3 regions of the Mesorhizobium sp. M0491 genome follow, and region 3 is predicted to be linked to each of the others. Evidence: predicted binding sites of a transcription regulator. Region 3 holds the regulator's gene; each other region holds the start of a gene.
What was found. The regulator LexA, encoded in region 3, represses DNA repair genes until DNA is damaged. The targets are predictions, from matches to a motif close to TGTTCNNNNTGTGTTCNG.

Region 1: uvrA (excinuclease ABC subunit UvrA) is a predicted target of LexA. The motif match lies at 2,130-2,147, and genes of this name have one in related genera.
Region 2: NKI69_RS08560 (YifB family Mg chelatase-like AAA ATPase) is a predicted target of LexA. The motif match lies at 1,680-1,697, and genes of this name have one in related genera.

What each region holds. Positions count from the first base shown of each region.
Region 1 covers NZ_JAMYRE010000032.1:8,741-12,952, reverse strand. Annotated here, with positions in the region: gene NKI69_RS30075 (ArsR/SmtB family transcription factor) at 1-80, shown strand, start outside; gene NKI69_RS30070 (SRPBCC family protein) at 77-568, shown strand; gene NKI69_RS30065 (ATP-dependent Clp protease proteolytic subunit) at 592-1,197, shown strand; gene NKI69_RS30060 (hypothetical protein) at 1,286-1,582, shown strand; gene uvrA (excinuclease ABC subunit UvrA) at 2,297-4,212, shown strand, end outside.
Region 2 covers NZ_JAMYRE010000005.1:262,362-266,573, reverse strand. Annotated here, with positions in the region: gene NKI69_RS08560 (YifB family Mg chelatase-like AAA ATPase) at 55-1,587, opposite strand; gene NKI69_RS08555 (NAD(P)H-dependent oxidoreductase) at 1,830-2,420, opposite strand; gene gshB (glutathione synthase) at 2,656-3,600, opposite strand; gene NKI69_RS08545 (putative bifunctional diguanylate cyclase/phosphodiesterase) at 3,831-4,212, shown strand, end outside.
Region 3 covers NZ_JAMYRE010000008.1:227,286-231,497, reverse strand. Annotated here, with positions in the region: gene NKI69_RS13015 (ComEC/Rec2 family competence protein) at 1-2,037, shown strand, start outside; gene lexA (transcriptional repressor LexA) at 2,031-2,771, opposite strand; gene kynU (kynureninase) at 3,183-4,212, opposite strand, start outside.

The DNA of each region.
Region 1 (4,212 bases), on a different contig from region 3:
CCTGGATCGAACGCTACCGGACCTTCTGGCCGGAGCGCATCGAAAGGCTGAAGGCGGTTTTGAAGGACATGGATCAATGAAGAAGGCGGGATCAACGACCAACGCGGGCCAAAGCGACGCCGCGGATGCGCTCGAGTTCGAGTACGAGCTTGCCGAGCCGCCGGAAAAGGTCTGGCGGGCCCTGACCGTACCGGAATTGCTCGCCGCCTGGATGATGCCGAACGACATCAGACCCGAGATGGGCAACCGTTTTGCCTTCGCCGGAACGGGCGCGTCGATCGAATGCGAAATCCTCGACGCCGATCCCGAGAAGCTGCTGCGCTATTCCTGGCGGGAGCAGCCGGGCGACGCAGCCAGGCAGGATCCGCTCGACAGCACCGTCACCTTCACACTTGCCCGAACCGTTTCCGGCGGCACGCATCTGCGTGTCGTCCATGACGGCTTTGCCCGCAAGGCCATGCCTGCCGTCGCCATGGCAGGCGCCGGCTGCCGGCTTTCGCTCGATGCAAACAGGTCACCTAAGCCAATCGCCGCAAACACGCCTCGCCTCCTGCTGCGCGCGGCCTGAAAACAAACAGACGGAGAGAGACAATGAGCGGTGTTGCCAATCTGGTTCCGATGGTGATCGAGCAATCGAGCCGCGGCGAACGCGCCTTCGACATCTTTTCACGACTGCTGCGCGAGCGCATCGTCTTCATCAACGGTGAGATCAACGACGACATCTCGGCGTTGGTCTGCGCGCAGCTTCTGTCGCTGGAATCGGACAATCCCGACAAGGAGATCTCGCTCTACATCAACTCGCCGGGCGGCGTGGTCACCAGCGGCTTCGCCATCTACGACACAATGCAATACATCAGCTGCCCGGTGTCGACCGTATGCATGGGCTTTGCCGCATCGATGGGCTCGTTCCTGCTGATGGCAGGCACACCGGGGCGCCGAATTTCCCTGCCGAACGCCACCATCCTGCTGCACCAGCCGCTGGGCGGCTTCCAGGGCCAGGCCTCCGACATCCAGCGCCATGCCGAGCGCATCGGCCGGACGAAACGGCACATGGCCGAACTCTACGCGCAGCATTGCGGCCGCAGCTATGAAGAGGTCGAGCGCACGCTGGACCGCGACCACTTCATGACCGCCCGCGAGGCCCAGGCATGGGGCATCGTCGACCATGTTTTCGACACGCGAAAAAAGGCGGCGTGAGCCAGGGCCGGATCGGAGTACGTCCGGCTGTCGAAGATTTGACGATGCCGGTCTGGTTCCATCGGCGGCGCGCCACTATAGTCTTGGGATGACCGACACTCATCAGTCCAGATCATTGCACCGCGTCATCGCCGTTATAGCGCTCGCCATTGCGGGCCTCACCAGCGGCGCGGCACTTGCCGAAGACAGTTCGCCGTCAACGCAAAAAGGCGCCCTGCCCGGCGTAACCGGTGACTACCGCATCGCCAAGCCGGCTCCGGAGTCCGACGACGCGTTTCCCGGCAACGGCAACGGCCAGTTCAAGATCGGCGATACGGATGTCAGGATTTCCGGCAGCATCACCGTCGATGTCGGCGCCGGCTCGATCGGGCCGCCGCGCCACTGACAGTCTGTCGGCGCGTGCTGCGTTGCGCCAAACAGACAATCCGCACATGAAAACGGCCCCGCCGTGCTTTGCGCAAACGGACGGGGCCTTTTTGGATCTCAAATCCAATCTCTACCGGGAGTGTACTGCCGGCATTTGATTTCGGATGCAACGCGGCGTTCAACCGACGATCCGACTAACAGTCTCTGATTTTTACGGGGATATGGCAGGTCACGGTTTGTCGGGTGGCGAAAACGCTAAACCCTGGCACTTATGCCTGCCGCCGCTCCAGTAACAACTGGAACCCTATGGGACGATCCGGTGGCGTCATAGCTCCGCTCCTTTGTCCATTGCGACGTTGTCGTCACGAAGCACAAATCGCAAATGCCTGCGGCGTCTCGCAGGCCGCCTTTGGGCGGCGAGGCCATCGAAAGACGGCCGTCTTCGTTGACTGCTGGAGACTGCTCCCGTCAGCTGGTGGCGTCAACCATCAATAGCCGGTTACCGAAAAATGTGATCGCCGGAAGGTTACGTGCAGGTCAGCTTTTGCACAGCTTTGTCAGGAGCGTGTTCGGCCTTTGTTCTTTCCGCTTGCCCGTTCACGCGAAAGACGGTTAAACGCTTTGGTCGGGAATTGTGGCGTCTCTCGACGTGGCGGCAAAACTACCTACATAGGGGATGGCCGGGAAAACCCGCCATTCCAGGAAATTCCAGATTCTGAGGCGGCGACCGGCTATGGCCGACCATAAATATCTTTCCATTCGCGGGGCGCGCGAACACAATCTGAAGAATGTCGATCTCGACTTGCCGCGTGACAGCCTGATTGTCATGACCGGCCTGTCGGGGTCCGGCAAGTCATCGCTTGCCTTCGACACGATCTATGCCGAAGGCCAGCGCCGCTACGTCGAAAGCCTGTCGGCCTACGCGCGGCAATTCCTTGAGATGATGCAGAAGCCTGACGTCGACCAGATCGACGGCCTGTCGCCCGCCATCTCCATCGAGCAGAAGACCACCTCGAAGAACCCGCGTTCGACCGTCGGCACCGTCACCGAGATCTACGACTATATGCGGCTGCTTTTTGCGCGCGTCGGCATCCCCTATTCGCCGGCCACCGGCCTGCCGATCGAGAGCCAGACGGTTTCGCAGATGGTCGACCGCGTGCTGGCGGTCGAGGAAGGCACGCGGCTGTTCATCCTGGCGCCGATGGTGCGCGGCCGCAAAGGCGAATACCGCAAGGAATTGCTGGAGTTGCAAAAAAAGGGCTTTCAGCGCGTCAAGGTCGATGGCGTCTTCTACGAAATCGCCGACGTGCCGGCGCTGGACAAGAAGTACAAGCATGACCTCGACGTCGTCGTCGACCGCATCGTCGTGCGCGGCGATCTGGCGACGCGGCTTGCCGATTCCATCGAGACCGCCCTGAAGCTGGCCGATGGGCTGGCGGTCGCCGAATTCGCCGACAAGCCGCTCGATGCCAGCCAGACCGGCGAGGATTCGGTCAACAAGTCGAAGAACGAGACGCATGAGCGCATCCTGTTCTCGGAAAAGTTCGCTTGCCCGGTCTCCGGCTTCACCATTCCGGAAATCGAACCGCGGCTGTTCTCGTTCAACAACCCGTTCGGCGCCTGCCCGACCTGCGACGGTCTCGGCAGCCAGCGCGCCATCGACGGCAATCTGATCGTGCCGGACGAGAACATCTCGCTGCGCGACGGCGCCGTCAGCCCGTGGGCGAAGTCGACCTCGCCCTATTACGCGCAGACGCTGGAAGCGCTGGGCAAGGCTTATGGCTTCAAGCTTGGCGACAAGTTCAAGGATTTGTCCGAAGAGGCCAAGGAAGCCATCCTGCACGGCACGGGCGAGCGCGAAATCACCTTCCAGTATGATGACGGCCTGCGCTCCTACAAGACCACCAAGACCTTTGAAGGCGTCATTCCCAATCTCGAGCGGCGCTGGAAAGAGACCGAATCCGCCTGGATGCGCGAAGAAATCGAGCGCTTCATGTCGGCGACGCCCTGCCCGGTCTGCAAGGGCTATCGGCTGAAGCCCGAGTCGCTGGCGGTGAAAATCGCCGGCAAGCACATCGGCGAAGTCACCGAGCTTTCCATCCGCAAGGCCGACCAGTGGTTCACCGACCTGCCAGCGTCGCTCAACGACAAGCAGAACGAGATCGCGGTGCGCGTGCTCAAGGAAATCCGCGAACGGCTGCGCTTCCTCAACGATGTCGGGCTCGACTATCTGACGCTGTCGCGCAATTCCGGCACGCTGTCGGGCGGCGAAAGCCAGCGCATCCGGCTGGCGTCGCAGATCGGCTCCGGTCTCACCGGCGTGCTCTATGTGCTGGATGAGCCATCGATCGGCCTGCACCAGCGCGACAATGCCCGCCTGCTTGATACGCTGAAGCACCTGCGCGACATCGGCAACACGGTGATCGTCGTCGAGCATGACGAGGACGCCATCCTGCATGCCGACTATGTCGTCGACATGGGCCCGGCCGCCGGCATCCATGGCGGCGAGATCATCGCCCAGGGCACGCCGCAGCAGGTGATGGCCAATCCCAATTCGATCACCGGCAAATACCTGTCGGGCGCGCTCGAAGTGGCGACGCCCGGCGTGCGACGTGAAGCGAAGAAGAACCGCCGCCTGAAGATCGTCGG
Region 2 (4,212 bases), on a different contig from region 3:
GGCGTGATCGCGGAAGGCAACGTGGCGAGGTCGGCTTGTCGGGCGGCGAGGGACCTACGCCGCCTGCGCCATCCGCTCCGAGCTCATGCGGTAGGAGATCGCCTCGGCCAGATGGATTCGGCCGACGGTTTCGCTGGCGTCGAGATCGGCCAGTGTGCGCGCCACTTTCAGCACCCGGTGGTAGGCGCGGGCGGAAAAGGCGAGCTTCTCGCTGGCGTCCTTGAGCAGCGACAGGCCGGTGGCGTCAGGCATGGCGATTTCCTCGATGATCGACGGTGAGCAATGCGCGTTGGTGGTGGCGCGGGTGGCGCCGAGCCGCTCGAAGCGTTCGCGCTGGATGGTGCGGGCGCGTGCCACGCGCATCGCCACATCGGCACTCTTCTCCGCCCGGTCGGGCCGGATCAAGTCGCTGGCCGAGACCGCCGGCACTTCGATCCTGAGATCGATGCGGTCGAGCAGCGGGCCCGAAATGCGCGCCTGATAGTCGGTGCGGCAACGCTCGCCGCGCAGGCAGCGATAGCCTGGCTCGCCGGCCATGCCGCAGCGGCATGGGTTCATCGCCGCCACCAATTGGATACGCGCCGGATAGGTGACGCGATGGTTGGCCCGCGCGATCATGCAGTCGCCGGTCTCCAGCGGCTGGCGCAGCGCATCGAGCGTCTGCGGCGTGAACTCGGGAAACTCGTCGAGGAACAGCACGCCGTGATGGGCCAGCGACACCTCGCCCGGCCGCGCGCGGATGCCGCCGCCGACCATCGCCGCCATCGAGGCCGAGTGGTGCGGCGCGCGGAACGGCCGCCGGTCGGTCAGCTTGCCTTCGCCGAGTTCCCCCGCCACCGAGGCGATCATCGAGACTTCGAGCAATTCCTTCGGCGCCAGCGGCGGCAGGATCGACGGCAGCCGCTGCGCCAGCATCGATTTGCCCGATCCTGGCGGTCCGATCATAAGCAGATTATGACCACCGGCCGCCGCCACCTCCAGCGCCCGCTTGGCGGTCTCCTGGCCCTTGATGTCGGCGAGGTCGGGCAGATCCAGCGCCGCGGCGTGGATGCCGGCCTCGGGGCGCGACAGCACCTGCGTGCCACGAAAATGATTGGCGACGGCAATCAGGCTGCGCGGCGCCAGAATGTCGAAATCCTTTCCAGCCCAGGCCGCTTCCGGTCCGCAGGCGAACGGGCAGATCAGGCCCTTGCCCTCGGCATTGGCCGCGATCGCCGCCGGCAAGGCGCCGGCGACCGCGGCAATCGTGCCATCGAGCGACAATTCTCCAAGCACGACATAGCCGGCTAGCATGTCGCCCGGGATGGCGCCAAGGGCAGCCATCAGGCCAAGCGCGATCGGCAGGTCGTAGTGACTGCCTTCCTTCGGCAGGTCGGCCGGCGCCAGATTGACAGTCACCTTCTTCGACGGCATCGACAGGCCGGAAGCATGCAGTGCGGCCTGCACCCGCTCGCGGCTTTCGGCCACCGCCTTGTCGCCCAGGCCGACGATATGCATGTTGACCTTGCCGGGCGCGATCATCACCTGCACGTCGACCGGCACGGCCTCGATGCCTTGGAAAGCGACCGTGCGAACCCGCGCCACCATTTTTTGTACCCCCGGACAGTAGTTCGCCCATGCCCTGGCGATCAGGGTGTGAGCGAAGTCAAAGAAGACAACCACAGATTTCGGAGTTAAGCAAGAACATTACGAGAACATATAGCTTCACCACGGTGAGAATTCTGCCGGCAAGGAGCGCCGTCCATAAGCTAGGCTTTGATCGGAAGCTTGAGCGCCCGCTCCGTCAAAGGCTCGCTGGCATCAAAGATGACATACCCGAGCATAGATGGCTAGAATTTGTCGAACAGGCGCTCCACCTTGCGGGCGAACATTTCCCTCTGGTCATCAGAGATGTTTTCGACGGAATATCTCGTCAGGTAGAGGTGCCTCACGTTGCGGCCGCACATAGTCTTGAGACCGCGCAGCAGCACCTTCCTTCCCGGGTTTTGCATGTACAGTTCAGTATACCACCACGGCGACCCGCATGTGGTAACAACGCCCATCCGCCGGATGTTCAATAGCGCCGGCTTGATCACGCCACCGTCTGCCGGCAACTCGTAAGCCACCCCCGGTCGCCAAACTCGATCAAAATAACCCTTCAAGATTGCGGGCATGCCTGACCACCATGTCGGAAAGCAGAAAACGCATGCCTCCGCCCATCTCAACGCGTCGATGTAAACCTGCAAGTCGCTGGGTGCCTGGGCAGGGTCAAAGTGGCCATGTCTTTCTTCGGCATGCATCACAGGATCGAACTTCATCTGATGGAGATCGAAATCAACGACCTCGTCACCCCTGGCTTTGAGGGTCTGAACGACCCGTTTGTGGAGCGCCGCCTGGTAACTGTCGGCTAGTGGATGCGCGTAGACGACATTGATTTTCATGGCGCGGGCCTTCAGGCTTCGAACTACACGCACATATTAGCCGTCGCGCAACCAAGTGGAAACAGCAAGGTCAGTGGCGGGGAGGGAAAGCCCATCGCCGGTGTCGATCAGCAGCGGGCTTATGCAATCGCCCGATCAAATGAGGAACATTACAAGAATATGCAGCCGCGCCGGTCGCGGCTGGGTTGTGGCCGGTTGCAGAAACCGGAACATGGTTAAGACAAAGTGAAAACGGTTACGTCCGCCGCTTGTCCTCGACCGCGTCCCAGAACAGGCTGGCGATGTCGGCGCCGCCGAAACGCTTGACCTCACGCACGCCGGTCGGCGAGGTCACGTTGATCTCGGTCATGTAGTCGCCGATGACGTCGATGCCGACGAGGATGAAGCCGCGCTCTTTCAGCGACGGCCCGATGCGGGCGCAGATCTCGCGTTCGCGCTCCGTCAGTTCGGTCTTTTCGGCGCGGCCGCCGACATGCATGTTGGAGCGGGAATCGTGTTCGGCCGGCACCCGGTTGATGGCGCCGACCGGCTCGCCGTCGATCAGGATGATGCGCTTGTCGCCCTTGCGCACGTCCTTGAGATAGCGCTGCACGATATAGGGTTCGCGGAACATCTGGCCGAACATTTCCAGCAGCGAGGCAAGGTTGCGGTCGGCCTCCAGCATGTGGAAGATACCGGCGCCGCCATTGCCGTACAGCGGCTTGATGATGATGTCGCCGAACTCCTTGCGGAAGGCGGCAACTTCGAGTGGATCCTTGGTGATCAGCGTGTCCGGCATCAGGTCGGCAAATTCGGTGACGAAGATCTTTTCGGGGCTGTTGCGCACCCAGGCCGGGTCGTTGACCACGAGCGTTTTCGGATGGATGCGCTCCAGGATGTGCGTGGTGGTGATGTAGTTCATGTCGAAGGGTGGATCCTGGCGCAGCAGCACGACATCCATCTCCGACAGATCGGTGCGCACCTTCTCGCCCAGCGAATAGTGGCTGCCCTTCTCGTCGCGCACCTGCATTTCCTCGATGCGGGCAAACACCTTGCCGTCGCGCAACGACAGCCGATCCGGCGTGTAGTGGAACAGCTCATGGCCACGCCGCTGCGCTTCCAGCGACAGCGCGAACGAGGTGTCGCCGGCGATCGACACGGTGGAGATGTGGTCCATCTGGACGGCGATTTTCAGCTTCATGGCGGGTCTCCGGCGGCTCGGATGGACGACTGTCTTGCCTGTACAGGCTCACTGCCCGTCTGCCAATCGCGACATTCCTAGGATTGGCATCCGACACCCGAATGCGCTGCTTTCATCGATCCTTCGAAACAGTCGCGGTTGCCCGTGGAAAATCGATCTCGCGATACGTTTCCTAAAGGGTTTGCTGCCAGTCTGAAAATAAATTCCGACGTCACAAAACAGGGACACCGATGCAAACTTCGTTTGGCACCGGTCAGGCAAACAGGGAGAGCACGGATCTGGCATTCACCGATCCGTTGACCGGGCTTGGCAACCATCGCCGCTTCTTCGACAAGGTCGATCGCCTGATCGCCGACCGTGCCGAGGATCCCGCGCCCTTTACCGTCGGCATTCTCGACCTCGACGGCTTCAAGCCGATCAACGATCTGTTCGGCCACAAGGCCGGCGACGACATCCTGATCCAGGTCGCGATGCGGCTGCGCGCCTCGATGGACGGCCATTCCACGGTCTGCCGCATCGGTGCCGACGAATTCGCCTTTCTCTATCCTCTGGTGTTCAGCGAGGATGCAGCGGCCGAAAAGTCCCGCATGCTGATCGAGATCCTGTCGGCGC
Region 3 (4,212 bases):
CTGTGCGCCATGGCCGCACTTTTGTGCGCCCTAGGACTGCTTGCTGCCAAGGTCGAGACGTGGCGTGCGGGCACACAAATGTTGGGCTCGGAAATTTCGACGCAAGTCACCGGCCGCGTCGTTTCGCTCGACCGTATGGAGAGCGGTCGTATCCGGTTGACCATCGACGTGATCTCGACCGCCAGGCCGAAACTGCGCTATGCGCCGGAACGTGTGCGGCTTTCGGCACGCAAGATCCCGGCTGACGTGACCGCCGGCTCCCTCATCACCGGATATGCCAAGCTTTTGCCGCCGACCGGGCCGGTGCGGCCGGACAGCTATGATTTCTCCTTCGACAGCTATTTTGCCGGCATCGGCGGCAGCGGATTCTTTCTCGGCAATCCAAAGCTTGTCGTTAGCGACGATGGCGACATGCCGCTGTCGGCCCGAATTTCCTCCAGTGTGGAAAAAGCCCGTGAAGGTATCGCCGACCATATCAGGGCCAGCGTCGGCGGCGCCGAAGGCGAGATCGCCGCGGCGCTCATCGTCGGCGTGCGCGCCGGCATTCCCGATGAGATCAATGAGGCGATGCGACGTACCGGCATCTACCACATCATCTCCATTTCGGGACTGCACATGGCGCTGGTCGCGGGCACCATCATGGGATTGCTGCGCGGCGCCTTCGCCTTGTTTCCCGACTTTTCCGCGCGTCGCCCGGTCAAGAAGTATGCCGCTGCCGCCGCGCTGTTCTCGATCGCGGCCTATCTCATCATCTCTGGAGTCGTCGTTGCCGCCGAGCGCAGCTTCATCATGCTGGCGGTGATGCTGATTGCCGTGCTGTTCGATCGAGCAGCACTCACCATGCGCAATCTGGCGATCTCGGCGATCGCCGTCATCGTGGTGTCGCCGCATGAGGTGGTCGGCCCGAGTTTTCAGATGTCGTTCGCCGCGACCGCGGCTCTGGTCGGCGCCTATGCCGGCTGGGCCGATCACCGCGCGGGAAAAGCAAGGCCGCCGCCGCCAAAGCGATCCATGCCCGGTTTCCTGACGCGAAAGTTCGTGCTGGCGGCAACCGGCCTTGCCATGACCTCGATCATCGCCGGCAGCGCCACGACGCTGTTTGCCATCTGGCATTTTCAGCGTGTGTCGCCGCTCAGCCTGTTTGCCAATCTCGCGGTTATGCCGATCGTCACCGTCGTCATGTTCCTGGCCGTCGCCAGCGCGCTGCTGATGCCTTTCGGATTGGATTGGCCGGCTCTCTACCTGATGGGCAAGGGCCTGACGATGATGATCGCCATATCGGGCTGGATCTCCGAGCGTTCGCCTGTCGATGGAGTCGGGCTGATTTCCCAACACTCGGTCCTGCTGGTGGCAATTGCCCTGGTCATCGCGACGATGGCGACAACTTGGCTGCGGCTCGCTGCTCTGCCACTCGCGCTGGCAGGCTTGCTGACCGTCTCGGATACGCGCACGCCGGATGTGCTGATCTCGGAAGACGCCCGGCTGGTGGCGTTGCCGATCGGTGGCGGCGAGCTTGCCGTCAGCCGGGAACGGCCGAACGAATTCACCGTCGACAACTGGAAACGCGCCCTGACATCAGAAACCATCGTCGTGCCAGAGGTGTTCGACAACAGCGATGGGCAATTCGATGTCGCGGATGCCGTTGATCTGCCGCTGGGATCGCCGTTTTATTGCTCCTCAGGCGTTTGCGTGGCCAGGCACATGTCCGGTGCGATCATTGCCTATGTCGAGGACCGCAAGGACACCTGGAAAGCCTGCGGCTTCGCCGAGCTGATCGTCATCAATGACGCCACCGCGTATGACGCCTGTCACAATCCGCTGGTTCTCGTCATCACCAAGCGGCAACTGGCTCGCAAAGGCAGTGCCGCGGTCTTCTTCGATCGCCAATCGGCGACCACGCCGGCGACGATCAGCTTCGCGGTGGACAGCCCATATCGGCCCTGGCACACGCAACGCAAATACTCTCGTGAGGCAAGGGGGCTGGCACCCTTCAAGAAACCGGAGAAGCCAGCGGCCAACCCACAGCCGCCTCAGTAGCGGCGGATCAGGCCGACGAGCTTGCCTTGCACCTTGACCCTGTCCGGGCCGAAAATACGGGTTTCATAGGCCGGATTGGCGGCTTCGAGAGCAATCGAAGCGCCCTTGCGGCGGAACCGCTTCAGCGTCGCTTCCTCTTCATCGACCAGCGCCACGATGATCTCGCCGGGGCTCGCCGTGTCGGCATTGCGGATGATGACGGTGTCGCCGTCGAAGATACCGGCCTCGATCATCGAGTCTCCCTTGACCTCCAGCGCATAGTGGGCGCCGCCCATGATCATGTCCGGCGGCACCGAGATCGAATGCGTCTGATGCTGGATGGCATCGATCGGCACACCGGCGGCGATACGGCCCATGACCGGGATCGACACGGCGGAGACCGCATCGTCATCATTGCCGGGCGAGGGCATCCGCGAAGGCGCCGGCTTGATCTGCCGGCCAAGGGCGCCACCCTGACCGAGACTGCCCTGGATGACGCTTGGCGAAAACTTCTTTGCCGCGTTGAGACCGGGCGCGATCGAGTCCGGCAATCGCAGCACTTCCAGCGCGCGTGCCCGGTTGGGCAACCGGCGAATAAAGCCGCGCTCCTCAAGTGCGGTGATCAGCCGATGAATCCCGGATTTGGAGGCAAGGTCAAGCGCCTCCTTCATCTCGTCGAAGGATGGCGGAATGCCGCTCTCCTTCAGGCGTTCATGGATGAACATCAGCAGTTCATGTTGCTTGCGCGTCAGCATGGCGGCCCCCAGGTTACCTGAAACCAGAATCGAAAAACAAACCCAGAACAAACCCTATCTGTTCCAGTTGTGTTCTGCAACCGTTTAAAGTTTAATGAATTTGTTAAGGCTGCTGAAATTATTTGGCGCTTGCCAGCGGGTCGCGATCAACAGGCGCTAGGCACGGCGATGCGCCTGCTCACATTGAAATTATTATGGTTAATGACCTGTGGCTCATCCTCGACCCAAGGCTTGGCATTATTAGTCTATCGACCTCCACAAAGGACGATATCAATCTTCGGGACGTTCGTTTGCCGTGAACGAAACGGAGCCAAAACGCCAACGTCTGTTGGCATTTGTGGCTGGAAATTCAGCCCTCCGTCATCTGCCAGGCAGTGAGGGCGGCGGCGGTGGATCGCGGGGATCGTTGCGTCAGGTAACGGCTTCCTTGACCGCGAAACGGCGGTCCTTCCATGCGCCCGTGCGCAGAATATCCTCCAGCACCTCAACCGCCAGCCACACATCCTTGTAGCCGACATAGAGCGGCGTGAAGCCGAAACGGATGGTCGATGGCGCACGAAAATCACCGATGACGCCGCGCTCGATCAGCGCCCGCATGATTTGATAGCCGTGATCGTGAAGGAACGACACCTGGCTGCCGCGCCTGGTCGCGTCGCGGGTGGTCTCCAGCGTGAGACCGTAGGCGCCGCACCTGGCTTCGACGAGCTGGATGAACAGTTCTGTCAACGCGACACTCTTCTTTCGCAATGCCGCCATGTCGACGTCATTCCAGATGGCAAGCGCGCCTTTGAGCGCCCGCATCGACAGGATCGGCTGAGTGCCGCACAAAAAGCGGCGGATGCCGGTGCCGGCAACATAACCCCGTTCGAAGGCAAAGGGCCGCGCATGGCCCCACCAGCCGCTGAGCGGCTGGCTGATATCGCCGTGGTGGCGCTGCGCGGCATAGATGAAGGCCGGTGCGCCCGGACCGCCGTTGAGGTACTTGTAGGTGCAGCCGATGGCGAAATCGGCATTTGCGTGATCGAGCTCGACGGGCAGGGCGCCGGCGGTGTGGCAAAGATCCCAGACGATCAGCGCTCCGGCCGCATGAGCTTTGCGCGTCAGCGCCGCCATGTCGCGCAGTTCACCCGATTTGTAATTGACGTGATTGACCAGCACCACCGCGACGTTTTCGTCGATCAGCTCTTCGATGGTCGGCGCGTCGACACCCGCGAGGCGCAGCAGGACGCCATCCCGGGTCGAGGCCACGCCTTCGGCGATGTACAGGTCGGTGGGAAAACTGTCACCTTCGGCGACGATGGCCGACCGGCCGGGCCGCATCTCCAGCGCCGCATGCAGCACCTTGTAGATGTTGGTCGATGTCGTGTCGCAGACAACGGTCTGGCCGGCCGCGGCTCCTATCAGGCGTCCGAGCTGGTCGCCGAGTTCGATTGGCATCTCG